DNA from 2 places in the Paenibacillus sp. WC2504 genome. Region 1 is predicted to be linked to the other one. Evidence: a T-box and tRNA genes for the amino acid it is inferred to sense, from the RefSeq annotation. Region 1 holds a T-box; the other holds one or more tRNA genes.

Region 1 (7,394 bases):
CGCGGATTCAGCCGCTACAACTGCTGTCTTCATCGGAACCGTTATCGGTTCACAGATTCCGGATGTGGACGGGCTGCTTCGTTTCAAGAACAACGCCACGTATATCCGTAATCATCGCGGTCGTTCCCACTCTTTGCCGGCTTTACTGATTTGGACGCTATTGATTACTGGCGCACTAGCTTTATTCTTTCACGGAGTCCCTCTGCTGCATCTAGGAATGTGGGTAGGGATCGCAGTTTGTTTTCACGTTTTCAGCGATTGTTTCAACACATATGGTACACAAGCCATTCGGCCTTTTTCTGAAAAGTGGGTATCGTGGAACATTATCCATATCTTCGATCCCTTTATCTTTTCGAGCCACATTGCGGCTATCTTCATGTGGTCCTTCCACGTGGCTAGTCCAAAGCTTGTATTCCCAACCTTATATGGCATCATCGCCCTTTACTACATTTGGCGCACACTTGACCATTACATTGTAGAAAAAGGCCTTTACCGGAAAGACCCGACTTTCCAGCATGGCGATCAGTACACACTTATTGTAACATTCAACCTCTACGTCTGGAATGTCGTAAAAAGAAGAGCGGACGGCACTTTCCAACTGGGCGAGCTTAAGAATTCCAAGCTCAAATGGTTGGATACCGTAAGATGTGAGGATCATCCAGCCGTCGAAGCTTCCAAGAAGCATGAAGACATTCAAGCTTTGCTGTATTTCTCATCGTTCACCTGTGCGGAAGTGAAAGAACACCGCTGGGGTTACGAAGTCAGATGGGCCGATGTGCGTTATCGCCACCGTAAACAATACCCGTTCGTAGGCGTCATCCATATGGATCACAATTTCAAAACACTCGATTCCTACGTAGGCTGGGTCAACGACACTAGACTGGAAAAGAAACTTCGAGTTGATCTTTATTAAACAAAGAGGCGCGTGCCATTACGCGTCTTTTTATTTTCCGCAAAAAAAAGCCCAGAGGTTTTTTAGGCCTCTGAGCTTTTATATTACAATAATCGGGAAGACTAATAACGGGTTATCGCTTCTTAGCTGCGGAAGCCGGATTGACCAGCCAACGTTTGCTCAGCGATTTGCACGAGACGACGAGTGATGTTACCCCCGATTGAACCTGCATCGCGAGTAGCCATATAGCCCATGTAACCATCTTGAGGAATTTGGATGCCCAGTTCTTGAGCTACCTCATATTTCAATTGATTTAGAGCTGCTGTAGCTTGTGGGACGGCCAAAGTGTTGCTGTTACGAGATTGTGCCATAAGGATCAGACTCCTTTCAGTCAGCTATGATCTTTGATGTATTTGCAAGCTTGCAAACATAGTATGTGGAGGAAATGAATTTATATGCACAGCGCTCAAAAAAGTTTAGAATAAGAAGACACTGTTTAAACTTCTAGAAAGTAGGTCACGTTCATGAGTAAACCGCTCGCGCTTTTATTCGCTATAATCGGCACGCTTCTGCTTGCCTCCATCTCCCTATTTATCGCACTCCGGCAGCCATGGATGATTCTCGTTTGCACGATCATCGCGTTAGGCTTTATCGGTTATGGCTTTGCCGTTAAGGCAAAGATTCGCAAGAGAAATTCCCGGCCGTAACCAAACGGCTGCACAAAGAAGAGCTCAACAGCGATTACCGCTGTTTGAGCTCTTTTCGCTTTCGTTTAGATGACTACGAAGCCCATCCGCTTCTTCACTTCAAGCAAGGTTTCGTTAGCGACTTCAGCTGCCTCTTGCGCACCTTTTTTCAAAATATCAAAAATCTCACCCGAGCGGCGAATCTCCTGATAGCGCTGTTGAATCGGCTCAAGGACAGCCACGATCTGCTCAGCCAGATCCTTTTTGAACGGACCGTAACCTTGGCCATCATAACGGGCTTCAATCTCAGCTACACTCATCTCAGCAAAATGCGAGTAGATCGAGATCAGATTACTAACCTCCGGTTTATTCTGAGGATCGTATTTCACTTCACGGCCAGAATCTGTCACGGCGCGGCTAAGTTTCTTACGAATGACAGACGGCTCATCCAGCATGGCAATGTAGCTTCCGGCATTTGGACTGCTTTTGCTCATCTTCTTGGAAGCGTCGTCCAAGGACATGATTCTTGCGCCAATCTCCGGCATATAAGGCTGCGGCATCACGAACATATCGCCAAAACGGTTGTTAAAACGGTTAGCCAGATCGCGAGTAAGCTCCAAATGCTGCTTCTGATCATCCCCAACCGGGATCAGATCGGCATTGTACAAGAGAATATCTGCCGCCATGAGGGATGGATACGTAAATAGACCTGCGCCAACGGATTCCTTGCCTTCCGATTTATCTTTGAACTGCGTCATGCGCTCAAGTTCGCCCATGTTCGTCAGTGTCGTCATAATCCAGCCGAGCTCCGCATGTGCGTGAACATGGGATTGCAGGAAGATGGATGCCTTATTCGGATCTAGTCCCGCCGCAATATAAAGCGCAGCAATGGACTCCGTCTGTTCTTTCAGCGCTGCAGGATCCTGCGGCACCGTGATCGCATGCATATCCACCACCATAAAATAACAACGGTGCAAATGCTGCAGTTTCACATAGTTGCGAAGAGCGCCAATATAATTTCCAATTGTCAACTGGCCGCTGGACTGCATGCCTGATAATACTCGTTTCATTGTGAAAATCCCTCCACATTCCTCATAAAATTTACTTTTTGTACGTTGGAACAGTCAAAAAAGACAACAAAAAGGCCTCTCCCCGCAAGGGACGAGAGACCGTGGTACCACCCTAATTTGTCCATGTATGAGCATAGATTGCCGCATAGACCTTCAGGCTCTTGTAACGGAGAGCAGCCGTTCGGCATACTTGTCAGATTCGGATGTTCCTCCGGCCTAGGTTCCGGCAACCTTCATCTGTGTTCAGCCTCAAGCTCAAGGATCCATTCGGTTTGTTCGTTTCACCGGTTCGCACCAACCACCGGCTCTCTGAGAAACGGGATACAAACGTACTTGTTCCTATCATCGCTTATTGATTTTATATAATTATACACCTTGACTTTCCATTGTCAACCAAGGTCTTTGTCCTATCTTTCCCAGCATGGACATAGGATAGATAACATACGATTCTATCATCAACGGGCAAAGGGGTGTCAATGCATTGTCATCAACACTATACCGGTGGAGCCTTCCCATCTCCACGGTGATTTGCGCATGTCTTCTCATCCTCATTCTAACGACGAGAGAGCTTCCGCCGATGGAGCCGATCCTGAAAGATATCAAGCATGTATTTGCTGCTTTTATGGACATTTTTCTCGACGCCCTGCCTTTTATGTTCATGGGGGTCCTGCTTTCCACCGTCGTTGAAAACTTCATCCCGGAAGCTTTCATCCGACGTATGACACCCAAGCATCCGCTTGGCGGCATCCTGTTTGCCTGTGTGCTCGGGATTATGTTCCCACTCTGCGAGTGCGGCATGATACCTTTCGTTCGCCGGCTTATGCGCAAAGGAATGCCTGTGTACATTGCCGTGATTTTCATACTCGTCGGACCGATTCTGAATCCGATCGTGTTCGCGTCTACCTTCATGGCTTTCCGCAGCGCGCCGGAAATGGCTTATTCACGCATGGGGCTCACCTTTGGTGTTGCTCTCGTTGTCGGTCTCCTCTTGACCCGCTTTCTGAAAAGCAGTCCGCTGCGCCACGCCAATAGCGGGCATGCGGCTGAGCATATCCATACGCATGAGCATCACGAGCATCATCATCACCATGACCATGTCCATACGCATGATCATGCTCATCACCACGATCACGGCCACAACCACTCTCACGGTGACAGCCGAATTGCAACTATGCTCAGTCACGGCACATCTGAGCTGTATGAAATGAGCAAATACCTAATGCTCGGCGCTTTCCTAACGGCATTAATCCAAACCTTTGTCGCTCAAGACAGCTTATCCGCCATCGGCCAAGGGACCTTCGTCTCTCATGTCTTTATGATGGGTTTTGCCTACTTGCTTTCCTTATGCTCTACAACAGATGCCTTCGTAGCCGCCTCATTCGCAAAGACGTTTTCTCCAGGCTCTCTGCTGGCTTTTCTCGTCTTCGGCCCGATGATCGATGTCAAAAGCACGCTGATGCTGTTATCCATCTTCAAAGCCCGATTCGTGCTTACACTCTCCATCGTTGTTGCGATTACGGTTTTGACCGGTTCCTTGCTGTTTATGCATTTCTTTTTATAAAAAAGCAAAAAAAAACGGCCAGAGCTCTAAGCCCTGGCCGTTTATTATTTTACCATTTCAGAATAGCTCCGGCACTCGCATTCGTTACCATTTTCGTGTAACGCGCCAAATATCCGGTTTTAATTTTCGGTTGGAACTCTTTCCAGCTTTCGCGGCGCTTCGCCAACTCTTCATCACTGACTTGTAAATTGATTTTGCGGCCATCCATATCGACATCGATAATGTCGCCGTCATGAACGAAAGCAAGTGGTCCGCCTTCAGCAGCTTCTGGAGACATGTGACCGATGGAGATACCGCGGGATGCCCCTGAGAAACGTCCGTCTGTAATCAAGGCAACTTTCGCGCCCAGACCCATACCAACGATTTGGGATGTTGGAGCTAGCATTTCCGGCATACCAGGTCCGCCTTTAGGTCCTTCATAGCGGATTACAACAACGTGGCCTTCTTTGACTTTGCCATTGGCAATGCCGTAAAGCGCCTCATCCTGGGAATCAAAGCAGATCGCAGGACCTACGTGACGCCCGCCAACGGATTTGTCTACCGCTCCGACTTTAACGATACTTCCCTCTGGAGCAAGGTTACCGAACAGAACAGCCAGTCCGCCTCTTTCGCTATGAGGGTTGCTTAACGGACGAATAACGTCCGTATTCTGGATTTCACAACCAGCTACGTTTTCACGAATCGTTTGTGCAGTAACGGAAAGACGATCGCCATCGAAAGCGCCTGGCTTTTTCAAAAGCTCGTTAATAACCGCGCTAACGCCGCCGGCTAAATGCACATCTTCAATGTGATAATCGGAAGCTGGAGCGATTTTGGCAAGGTGAGGAACGCGCTCTGCCACTTCATTAATACGAGCAATCGGGTATTCGATGCCAGCTTCAGCAGCGATAGCCAATGTGTGAAGAACCGTATTCGTGGAACCGCCCATCGCCATATCCAGTGCAAACGCGTTGTCAATCGCTTCAATCGTTACGATATCACGCGGCTTAATGTCTTTCTCGATCAATGTCATCAATTGTTTCGCGCAGTCTTTCACGAATTGCTTACGCTCTTCAGCAACAGCCAAGATCGTACCGTTACCTGGCATAGCAAGGCCTAGACCTTCTGCCAAACAGTTCATGGAGTTCGCTGTGAACATACCGGAACAGGATCCGCAAGTCGGACAACCATATTGCTCAAGCTCTTCCAGACCAGCTTCATCCAATTTACCTGCTTGGAAAGCACCTACGCCCTCGAAAACGGAGGACAAGGAAATGGATTTACCGTTTTTATCTTTACCGGCTTTCATTGGACCACCGCTGACTAACATCGTAGGGATGTTAACGCGAAGCGCGCCCATAATCATACCCGGCGTAATTTTATCACAGTTAGGAATACAGATAAGACCATCGAACCAGTGCGCGTTTACGACTGTTTCCAAGGAGTCCGCAATAATTTCACGGCTTGGCAGGGAATAACGCATACCGATATGTCCCATTGCGATACCATCGTCAACACCAATCGTGTTGAACTCGAAAGGAACACCGCCTGCTTCACGGATCGCTTCTTTTACCAGCTTACCGAATTCTTGCAAATGGACATGTCCAGGGATAATGTCTATATAAGAGTTACAAACCGCAATGAACGGCTTGCCGAAATCTTCCTCTTTAACGCCGGCTGCACGCAACAAACTGCGGTGTGGAGCGCGGTCGAATCCTTTTTTAATCATGTCGCTACGCTGTTTTGGATGAGCCATTCTCTATTCCTCCTAGATTATAATTCTTTTATAAAAACAATGAATCTATCATATCACACTTTTCGTCAAAATTCTTCCTTTAGTGTACTGACGCGTCAATGTAAAAGCAAGGGATTATTTTCTGCCAAAATCAGCCTTAATTTCTCCCCACTTTTTCGTGTCCCATTTTACGATCTTATTCGTGTAGCTGTTCGTCCGAAGCCACTTCAACGCCCGGTCAACCAGCGTCCAAATTTCTTCCGTTGAAGCGTCCCGCACCAAATTGGTCGAAACTTCTTTTTTGCGAATCCAGCTTAAAGCCGTGACCGAATCCGTATAAATGGTTTTGTTGCTGCCCTGCTTTTGCAAATAAGCCAGACCATGCACGATCGCTAAGAACTCGCCCAAATTATTCGTACCCTTGGAAATGGGACCCTGGTAGAAAAGAATCTCTCCCGACCGCGTATCGACTCCCTTGTACTCCACAATCCCCGGATTCCCGGAGCAACCCACGTCCACGGACAAGCTGTCATAGTCCACTTCCGGAGCTGTTTCAGGGGTAGCCGACTTAGTGCCGGAAGCAGAAGAGGACGACGCGCCTGGCTTCCCTCCGAAATTCAGCGATTTCTGCCAGCCTTTCTCCAAAGCTTGACGCGCCTCCGCTTCGGACTCGTATGATTTAAATCTCGCTTGCGGGAATCCTTTGGTCTGCGCCTGACAATCCGCCCACGATCGATAGATCCCTGGTTTATGCCCTACCCAAACGACATAAAATTTTACTGCTGCCATCCTATTCACTCCGTCGTTGTTGATGTAATTGATGTATCAGCCCTTCAACTACTTTCACCGTATCCGCAAAATAGGGCTTATAGTCCAACCCTTTGATAAATGCCAAATAGGTTTCTCCGATCTCCAGGACCTCTTTCCTGTAGTGATCAGCCGGTATGTTGTGGGTCTCAAGCTCGCGGTACGTGCCGTTTGTTCGCTCTTCAACCGAGATCAGTTGGATTTGTTCCTCCGGCAAATGATGCACCACGAAGGAAAATCCCCTGCACTCCGGGTCTCCGCATCCGCAAACAAAGAATGGCATCTGCTCCCATTGATCCGGCGGTGCAAAGCGATTCGGCTCCGTATCACTGAGTGCACTGTACAGCAGCGCAGGGAGCCCCACATCGACACATAGCGGTTCTTCTATAATAACGCTGTCGCCTACCGCCATTTGGACATCCGCCTGTATAATTTGCAAGTCTTTATCATGGGACCAGCCCGTTACAGATAGTTCAAACATGATTTCGCCTCCGCTCTCCCTTTGCTTTTCTTATTATAACAAAGACTGTCCAATTCTGCTTTTCCGCTTTTCAAAATACTTCCGAAAATTTCCAGTAAAATGGATGAGTATATTTTACAAAAGAGATTATACTACCTATTACTGGAGGTGATATCAGATGGCAGGACAATCTCGCAGCAGCAA
Region 2 (7,394 bases), 4.5 Mb from region 1:
AACGTCTGGACGAAAAGCTTCTGCGACATTTGAACCGTGACCCAAGAGGTCAGAATCGTAACGGAAATAATGCTTACGACCATCACAATAAACATTTTAGTAAACAGACTTTGATCGGTTATTTTCTTTACCCATGCTCCCATTATGGATCCTAGTCCCTTCGTGCTTATTTTTTGCGATAGTGACTTGGGGAAATTCCCATCAGCTTTCGGAACACCTTCGTAAAGTAGCTGTGATCGGAGTATCCGACGAGGTTGCTTATTTCTGAAATGGAGAGATTAGGATTTTCGCGCAGCAACGTACAGGCTTTATCGATCCGGATCCGGTTCAAATATTCATTAAAACCTTCTTTATTATGAACCGTGAAGTAATTGGACAAGTAGGAAGGATTGAAGTGGAAGTGTTTGGCGACCTCAGTTAACGTCAGTGGCTGCGAAAAATGTTTGTCCATATACAATAAAATTTTCTGTATACCCGGAGATCCCGTCCGATTATCGCTGACGCACGATTCAGCCTCATTCAAAAACTTTTCTAACAAAAGAATAACTTCCCCAATATGCTCAGCCTCATGAATCGCACGAAAATACTCGTATTTGCCTTCATCCAACGAGCTTGCCTCATAGTGAAAATGCTTTAGCGTAACAATAATATTAAACAGACTGTGGTCCAAAAAAGATTTAAATTCAAACATGTCGGTATCCAGTCTGCCATTCATTGAGTGAGCATAAGTGCTAAGACGCCCAAAAGCCAAGTCAAACTCTTGATGATTCAGTTCTGCGGTGAACGCCTCCATGTCAAAAGGAGCTCCTTTCTCCGCCTGTTTCTCCAATTCATTGATAATGAGAAGTCTGCGATCCGGTAAAAAGAAGCGGTGGTCCAACACTTTCAACATGTCATTGGTATAAATATCGTGCAGCTCAGATAGATGTTCAAAAACATGGCTGAGCGCCACTACGATGGACATATGACCTTTATCGCTAGCTTCAAGCAGCTGCTGGGCTATCTGTACGGCATCCTCTTGTGCGGAGTTGTCTAGATTCAGCAGGTAGCGAATATAGCCGTCTTGATGCGAAAGGCGGCGTGTAGCGACGGGTCTATCCCTTTTTTGAATGATCGCTTTCAGTGCCGCTTCTAACCATTCCTCATTTCGGGTCAAGGACACGGATTTATCCTGTACCACCGAGAGTAAAACAAAACTGGAATACGGAACCATCGTACTTATTTCATTTCTGTCATAGTCAATGGAATAACCCGATATCAGCATGTCCAGGATGTAATCAACCGACTGCTTTTTTTCACTTTTCCATTCCGAATGTTGAAAAGCGGGAATTCGTTCTGCCGTTTTCTTCAGAACAGCTAACATAGATACCGCGTCCAGCTTGGGCTTTAACATGTAGTCGGCGACACCGCTTTGAAACGTAGAGCGAACATACTCGAATTCTCCGAAGCTGCTGAGCACGACGATTTCCATCTCCGGGTACATGCCCTTTACGATTCTGGTCAATTCCTCGCCATCCATCACCGGCATGACGATATCAGTCAGCACAATGTTCGGTTGGTACAAATGAACCATCTCTAACGCTTCTTTGCCATTGGAGGCTTCACCCACAATTTGAAATCCTTCGCTTTCCCAATCCAAAAGATGCCGGATGCCTTGGCGCACCAACATCTCATCATCAACAATCAGAACCTTGCAATAAATCGTCATAACAGACTCCTTATCCAGATTTACATCATCTACCACTAGTACGACGTATTTTGTGCGATATCTTGCACGATTATAAATGAAATTATGGCTCTTGACGAGCGCTACGCTTACCGCATGAAATAATAGGATACCAACCTTTATTGTAAAATGGAATACAAAAAAGAGCTGCCGTGGCAGCTCCTAGATGTATAACAGAATGATGATAGCTTCATTTTGGACAGGGGCAGCAGGAATTGAACCCACACCAAAGGTTTTGGAGACCTTTGTTCTACCTTTAAACTATGCCCCTATAACATGGTGGCTCGGGACGGAATCGAACCGCCGACACGAGGATTTTCAGTCCTCTGCTCTACCGACTGAGCTACCGAGCCTTAGATGAAATGGAGGCTGACGGGATCGAACCGCCGACCCTCTGCTTGTAAGGCAGATGCTCTCCCAGCTGAGCTAAGCCTCCATGGGATAAAGAAGAAAGTGGCTCCCCGAACAGGACTCGAACCTGTGACAACTCGATTAACAGTCGAGTGCTCTACCAACTGAGCTATCAGGGAATATGGTAGGCCCTAGTGGACTCGAACCACCGACCTCACCCTTATCAGGGGTGCGCTCTAACCAGCTGAGCTAAGGGCCTGCAAAAAAATCCCCCATAGGGGTACTGCTTGGCAACGTTCTACTCTCCCAGAACCCTGCGGTTCAAGTACCATCGACGCTGGAGGGCTTAACGGTCGTGTTCGAGATGGGAACGCGTGGGTCCCCTCCGCCATCATCACCAAACAGTCAAAGCGTGTTTGCGCCTTGAAAACTAGATACGAAACTTGCGTAAAGTGGAATTCTTAGGGTTTCTGGGCCCCAATCAAGTACTCGGAATTCGCTACAAAGCTTATCTTCACTTGGTTGGGAAAATCTGAGAGACTTTAATCTTCGATTAAAGATCCCTATATGAGGTTAAGCCCTCGACCGATTAGTATTCGTCAGCTGCATGCATTGCTGCACTTCCACCTCGAACCTATCAACCTCGTCGTCTACAAGGGGTCTTACATACTGGGAAATCTCATCTTGAGGGGGGCTTCGCGCTTAGATGCTTTCAGCGCTTATCCCCTCCGTACATAGCTACCCAGCGGTGCCTCTGGCGAGACAACTGGTACACCAGCGGTACGTCCATCCCGGTCCTCTCGTACTAAGGACAGCTCCTCTCAAATTTCCTACGCCCGCGACAGATAGGGACCGAACTGTCTCACGACGTTCTGAACCCAGCTCGCGTACCGCTTTAATGGGCGAACAGCCCAACCCTTGGGACCTACTTCAGCCCCAGGATGCGATGAGCCGACATCGAGGTGCCAAACCTCCCCGTCGATGTGGACTCTTGGGGGAGATAAGCCTGTTATCCCCAGGGTAGCTTTTATCCGTTGAGCGATGGCCCTTCCATTCGGTACCACCGGATCACTAAGTCCGACTTTCGTCCCTGCTCGACTTGTAGGTCTCGCAGTCAAGCTCCCTTATGCCTTTGCACTCTGCGAATGATTTCCAACCATTCTGAGGGAACCTTTAAACGCCTCCGTTACATTTTAGGAGGCGACCGCCCCAGTCAAACTGCCCACCTGACACTGTCCCCATACCGGATCACGGTACCAGGTTAGAACTCCGATACGATCAGGGTGGTATCCCAACGGCGCCTCCACCCAAGCTGGCGCTCAGGCTTCAAAGGCTCCCACCTATCCTGTACAGATCGTACCAAAGTCCAATATCAAGCTGCAGTAAAGCTCCATGGGGTCTTTCCGTCTTGTCGCGGGTAACCTGCATCTTCACAGGTATTAAAATTTCACCGGATCTCTCGTTGAGACAGCGCCCAAGTCGTTACGCCATTCGTGCGGGTCAGAATTTACCTGACAAGGAATTTCGCTACCTTAGGACCGTTATAGTTACGGCCGCCGTTTACTGGGGCTTCAATTCATAGCTTCGGGTTGCCCCTAACCACTCCTCTTAACCTTCCAGCACCGGGCAGGCGTCAGCCCGTATACTTCGCCTTGCGGCTTCGCACAGACCTGTGTTTTTGCTAAACAGTCGCTTGGGCCTTTTCACTGCGGCCCCCTCGGGCTATTCACCCTACCGAGGCACCCCTTCTCCCGAAGTTACGGGGTCATTTTGCCGAGTTCCTTAACGAGAGTTCTTCCGCGCGCCTTAGAATTCTCTTCTCACCCACCTGTGTCGGTTTGCGGTACGGGCACCTTCGCCTGGCTAGAAGCTTTTCTTGGCAGTGTGAAATCATGACCTTCGGTACTTAAAATTTCCCTCCCCATCACAGCCCAGCCTTACGGTTAGCGGATTTGCCTACTAACCAGCCTCACTGCTTGGACGAGCATCCATCAGCTCGCGTCACTATCCTTCTGCGTCACTCCATCGCTCATAACGGCTACGGTGGTACAGGAATTTCCACCTGTTGTCCATCGACTACGCCTTTCGGCCTCGCCTTAGGTCCCGACTTACCCTGAGCGGACGAGCCTTCCTCAGGAACCCTTAGGTTTTCGGCGGATCAGATTCTCACTGATCTTTTCGTTACTTATACCGGCATTCTCACTTGTATGCGCTCCACCTGTCCTTACGGTCAGAATTCAACGTACATACAACGCTCCCCTACCCATGCATCACCTTCACTCCAGCTTTGAATCCGCGTGTTTAGCTGGAACATTTGGCCAGAATCTTTGAACAATTTTTAAATGTCGATTCTGGCTAATGTCCCGTGGCTATCCACGATTCAAAGACGCAGTGAAGGTGATGCAAGCCATAGCTTCGGTGGCGTGTTTAGCCCCGTTACATTTTCGGCGCAGAGTCACTCGACCAGTGAGCTATTACGCACTCTTTCAATGGTGGCTGCTTCTAAGCCAACATCCTGGTTGTCTGTGCAACTCCACATCCTTTCCCACTTAACACACACTTGGGGACCTTAGCTGATGGTCTGGGCTGTTTCCCTTTTGACAATGGATCTTAGCACTCACTGTCTGACTCCCGGATTTAAGTTTGTGGCATTCAGAGTTTGACTGGACTTGGTAACCCTTGGCGGGCCCCGCACCCAATCAGTGCTTTACCTCCACAACTCACAACATCCGAGGCTAGCCCTAAAGCTATTTCGGGGAGAACCAGCTATCTCCGAGTTCGATTGGAATTTCTCCGCTACCCCCACCTCATCCCCGAATTTTTCAACATTCGTGGGTTCGGGCCTCCAGTGAGTGTTACCTCACCTTCACCCTGGACAGGGGTAGATCACACGGTTTCGGGTCTACGTCCACGTACTAAAGCGCCCTATTCAGACTCGCTTTCGCTGCGGCTCCGTCTTTTCGACTTAACCTCGCACGGGAACGTAACTCGCCGGTTCATTCTACAAAAGGCACGCCATCACCCATATAGAGGGCTCTGACTTTTTGTAAGCACACGGTTTCAGGTTCTTTTTCACTCCGCTTCCGCGGTGCTTTTCACCTTTCCCTCACGGTACTGCTTCACTATCGGTCACTAGGGAGTATTTAGCCTTGGCAGATGGTCCTGCCGGATTCCGACGGGGTTTCACGTGACCCGCCGTACTCAGGATACCTCTAGGAGATTCGTTTGATTTTGGCTACAGGGCTTTTACCTTCTATGCCGGACCTTTCCAGATCACTTCGCCTACCAAACTAACCCCATGATGAGGTCCTACAACCCCAAGGAGCAAGCTCCTTGGTTTGGGCTATTCCGCTTTCGCTCGCCGCTACTGACGGAATCACTTTTGTTTTCTTTTCCTCCAGGTACTTAGATGTTTCAGTTCCCTGGGTCTGCCTCCAATGTAGCTATGTATTCACTACATGGTAACTGCGCATTACCACAGCTGGGTTCCCCCATTCGGACATCCCCGGATCAAAGCCTGCTTACGGCTCCCCGAGGCATTTCGTCGTTCGCCACGTCCTTCTTCGGCTCCTAGTGCCTAGGCATCCTCCGTGTGCTCTTTCTAGCTTAACCTAGAAAAAAACATTTGAAAATTTCGTGCAACCCGTAGGTTACACTACCTAAGTTCTTACTTTACGTTTTGTTTCGTTATCTAGTTTTCAAGGAACAATGTTGCAACCATTACATACGCGAAGCGATGTTGGTTGTCAACTGATTTTGAAAGATTGCTCTTTCAAAACTGAACACGAGTGAGTAAGCGATGTGTGCTTGCGCACTTGACTGGTCTTATCAAGACCGAGTCTCCATAGAAAGGAGGTGATCCAGCCGCACCTTCCGATACGGCTACCTTGTTACGACTTCACCCCAATCATCTACCCCACCTTCGGCGGCTGGCTCCCTTGCGGGTTACCCCACCGACTTCGGGTGTTGTAAACTCTCGTGGTGTGACGGGCGGTGTGTACAAGACCCGGGAACGTATTCACCGCGGCATGCTGATCCGCGATTACTAGCAATTCCGACTTCATGCAGGCGAGTTGCAGCCTGCAATCCGAACTGAGATCGGCTTATAAGGATTGGCTCCACCTCGCGGCTTCGCTTCCCGTTGTACCGACCATTGTAGTACGTGTGTAGCCCAGGTCATAAGGGGCATGATGATTTGACGTCATCCCCACCTTCCTCCGGTTTGTCACCGGCAGTCATCTTAGAGTGCCCACCCGAAGTGCTGGCAACTAAGATCAAGGGTTGCGCTCGTTGCGGGACTTAACCCAACATCTCACGACACGAGCTGACGACAACCATGCACCACCTGTCTTGGGTGCTCCGAAGAGGGGCACTATCTCTAGTGCTTACACCCAGATGTCAAGACCTGGTAAGGTTCTTCGCGTTGCTTCGAATTAAACCACATACTCCACTGCTTGTGCGGGTCCCCGTCAATTCCTTTGAGTTTCACTCTTGCGAGCGTACTCCCCAGGCGGCATACTTACTGTGTTAACTTCGGCACCGAGGAATCGAATCCCCAACACCTAGTATGCATCGTTTACGGCGTGGACTACCAGGGTATCTAATCCTGTTTGCTCCCCACGCTTTCGCGCCTCAGCGTCAGTTATAGGCCAGAAAGTCGCCTTCGCCACTGGTGTTCCTCCACATCTCTACGCATTTCACCGCTACACGTGGAATTCCACTTTCCTCTCCTACACTCAAGTCAACCAGTTTTGGATGCGAACCGGGGTTGAGCCCCGGGCTTAAACACCCAACTTAATTAACCGCCTGCGCGCGCTTTACGCCCAATAATTCCGGACAACGCTTGCCCCCTACGTATTACCGCGGCTGCTGGCACGTAGTTAGCCGGGGCTTTCTTCTCCTATACCGTCACACAAAGTGCAGTTACTCACCTTGCTGTTCGTCTAGGGCAACAGAGCTTTACGATCCGAAAACCTTCATCACTCACGCGGCGTTGCTCCGTCAGACTTGCGTCCATTGCGGAAGATTCCCTACTGCTGCCTCCCGTAGGAGTCTGGGCCGTGTCTCAGTCCCAGTGTGGCCGTTCACCCTCTCAGGTCGGCTACGCATCGTCGCCTTGGTGAGCCGTTACCTCACCAACTAGCTAATGCGCCGCAGGCCCATCTATAAGCCACAGATTGCTCCGTGTTTCATGATTCTCTCATGCGAGAAAACCAGTTATCCGGTCTTAGCTATCGTTTCCGATAGTTATCCCAGTCTCATAGGCAGGTTGCCTACGTGTTACTCACCCGTCCGCCGCTAAGCACCGAAGTGCTCC

The links. The T-box of region 1 lies ahead of trpS (tryptophan--tRNA ligase). A T-box ahead of a tRNA ligase gene usually reads a tRNA of that ligase, here a tRNA-Trp.
Region 2: it encodes a tRNA-Trp, which carries the amino acid that the T-box ahead of trpS (tryptophan--tRNA ligase) is inferred to sense. The anticodon was not compared.

What each region holds. Positions count from the first base shown of each region.
Region 1 is NZ_JBQZFH010000001.1:7,069,623-7,077,016, forward strand. Features, by position in the region: gene ACUN27_RS32005 (metal-dependent hydrolase) at 1-913, shown strand, start outside; gene ACUN27_RS32010 (small, acid-soluble spore protein, alpha/beta type) at 1,036-1,263, opposite strand; gene ACUN27_RS32015 (DUF5325 family protein) at 1,417-1,599, shown strand; gene trpS (tryptophan--tRNA ligase) at 1,665-2,648, opposite strand; T-box leader at 2,733-3,003, opposite strand; gene ACUN27_RS32025 (permease) at 3,130-4,209, shown strand; gene ilvD (dihydroxy-acid dehydratase) at 4,259-5,944, opposite strand; gene rnhA (ribonuclease H) at 6,059-6,712, opposite strand; gene ACUN27_RS32040 (hypothetical protein) at 6,714-7,211, opposite strand; gene ACUN27_RS32045 (alpha/beta-type small acid-soluble spore protein) at 7,369-7,394, shown strand, end outside.
Region 2 is NZ_JBQZFH010000001.1:2,603,251-2,610,644, reverse strand. Features, by position in the region: gene ACUN27_RS11415 (sensor histidine kinase) at 1-143, opposite strand, end outside; gene ACUN27_RS11410 (response regulator transcription factor) at 167-1,708, opposite strand; tRNA gene ACUN27_RS11405 (tRNA-Trp) at 1,927-1,997, opposite strand; tRNA gene ACUN27_RS11400 (tRNA-Phe) at 2,004-2,079, opposite strand; tRNA gene ACUN27_RS11395 (tRNA-Val) at 2,090-2,162, opposite strand; tRNA gene ACUN27_RS11390 (tRNA-Asn) at 2,181-2,256, opposite strand; tRNA gene ACUN27_RS11385 (tRNA-Ile) at 2,260-2,336, opposite strand; rRNA gene rrf (5S ribosomal RNA) at 2,363-2,479, opposite strand; rRNA gene ACUN27_RS11375 (23S ribosomal RNA) at 2,647-5,689, opposite strand; rRNA gene ACUN27_RS11370 (16S ribosomal RNA) at 5,926-7,394, opposite strand, start outside.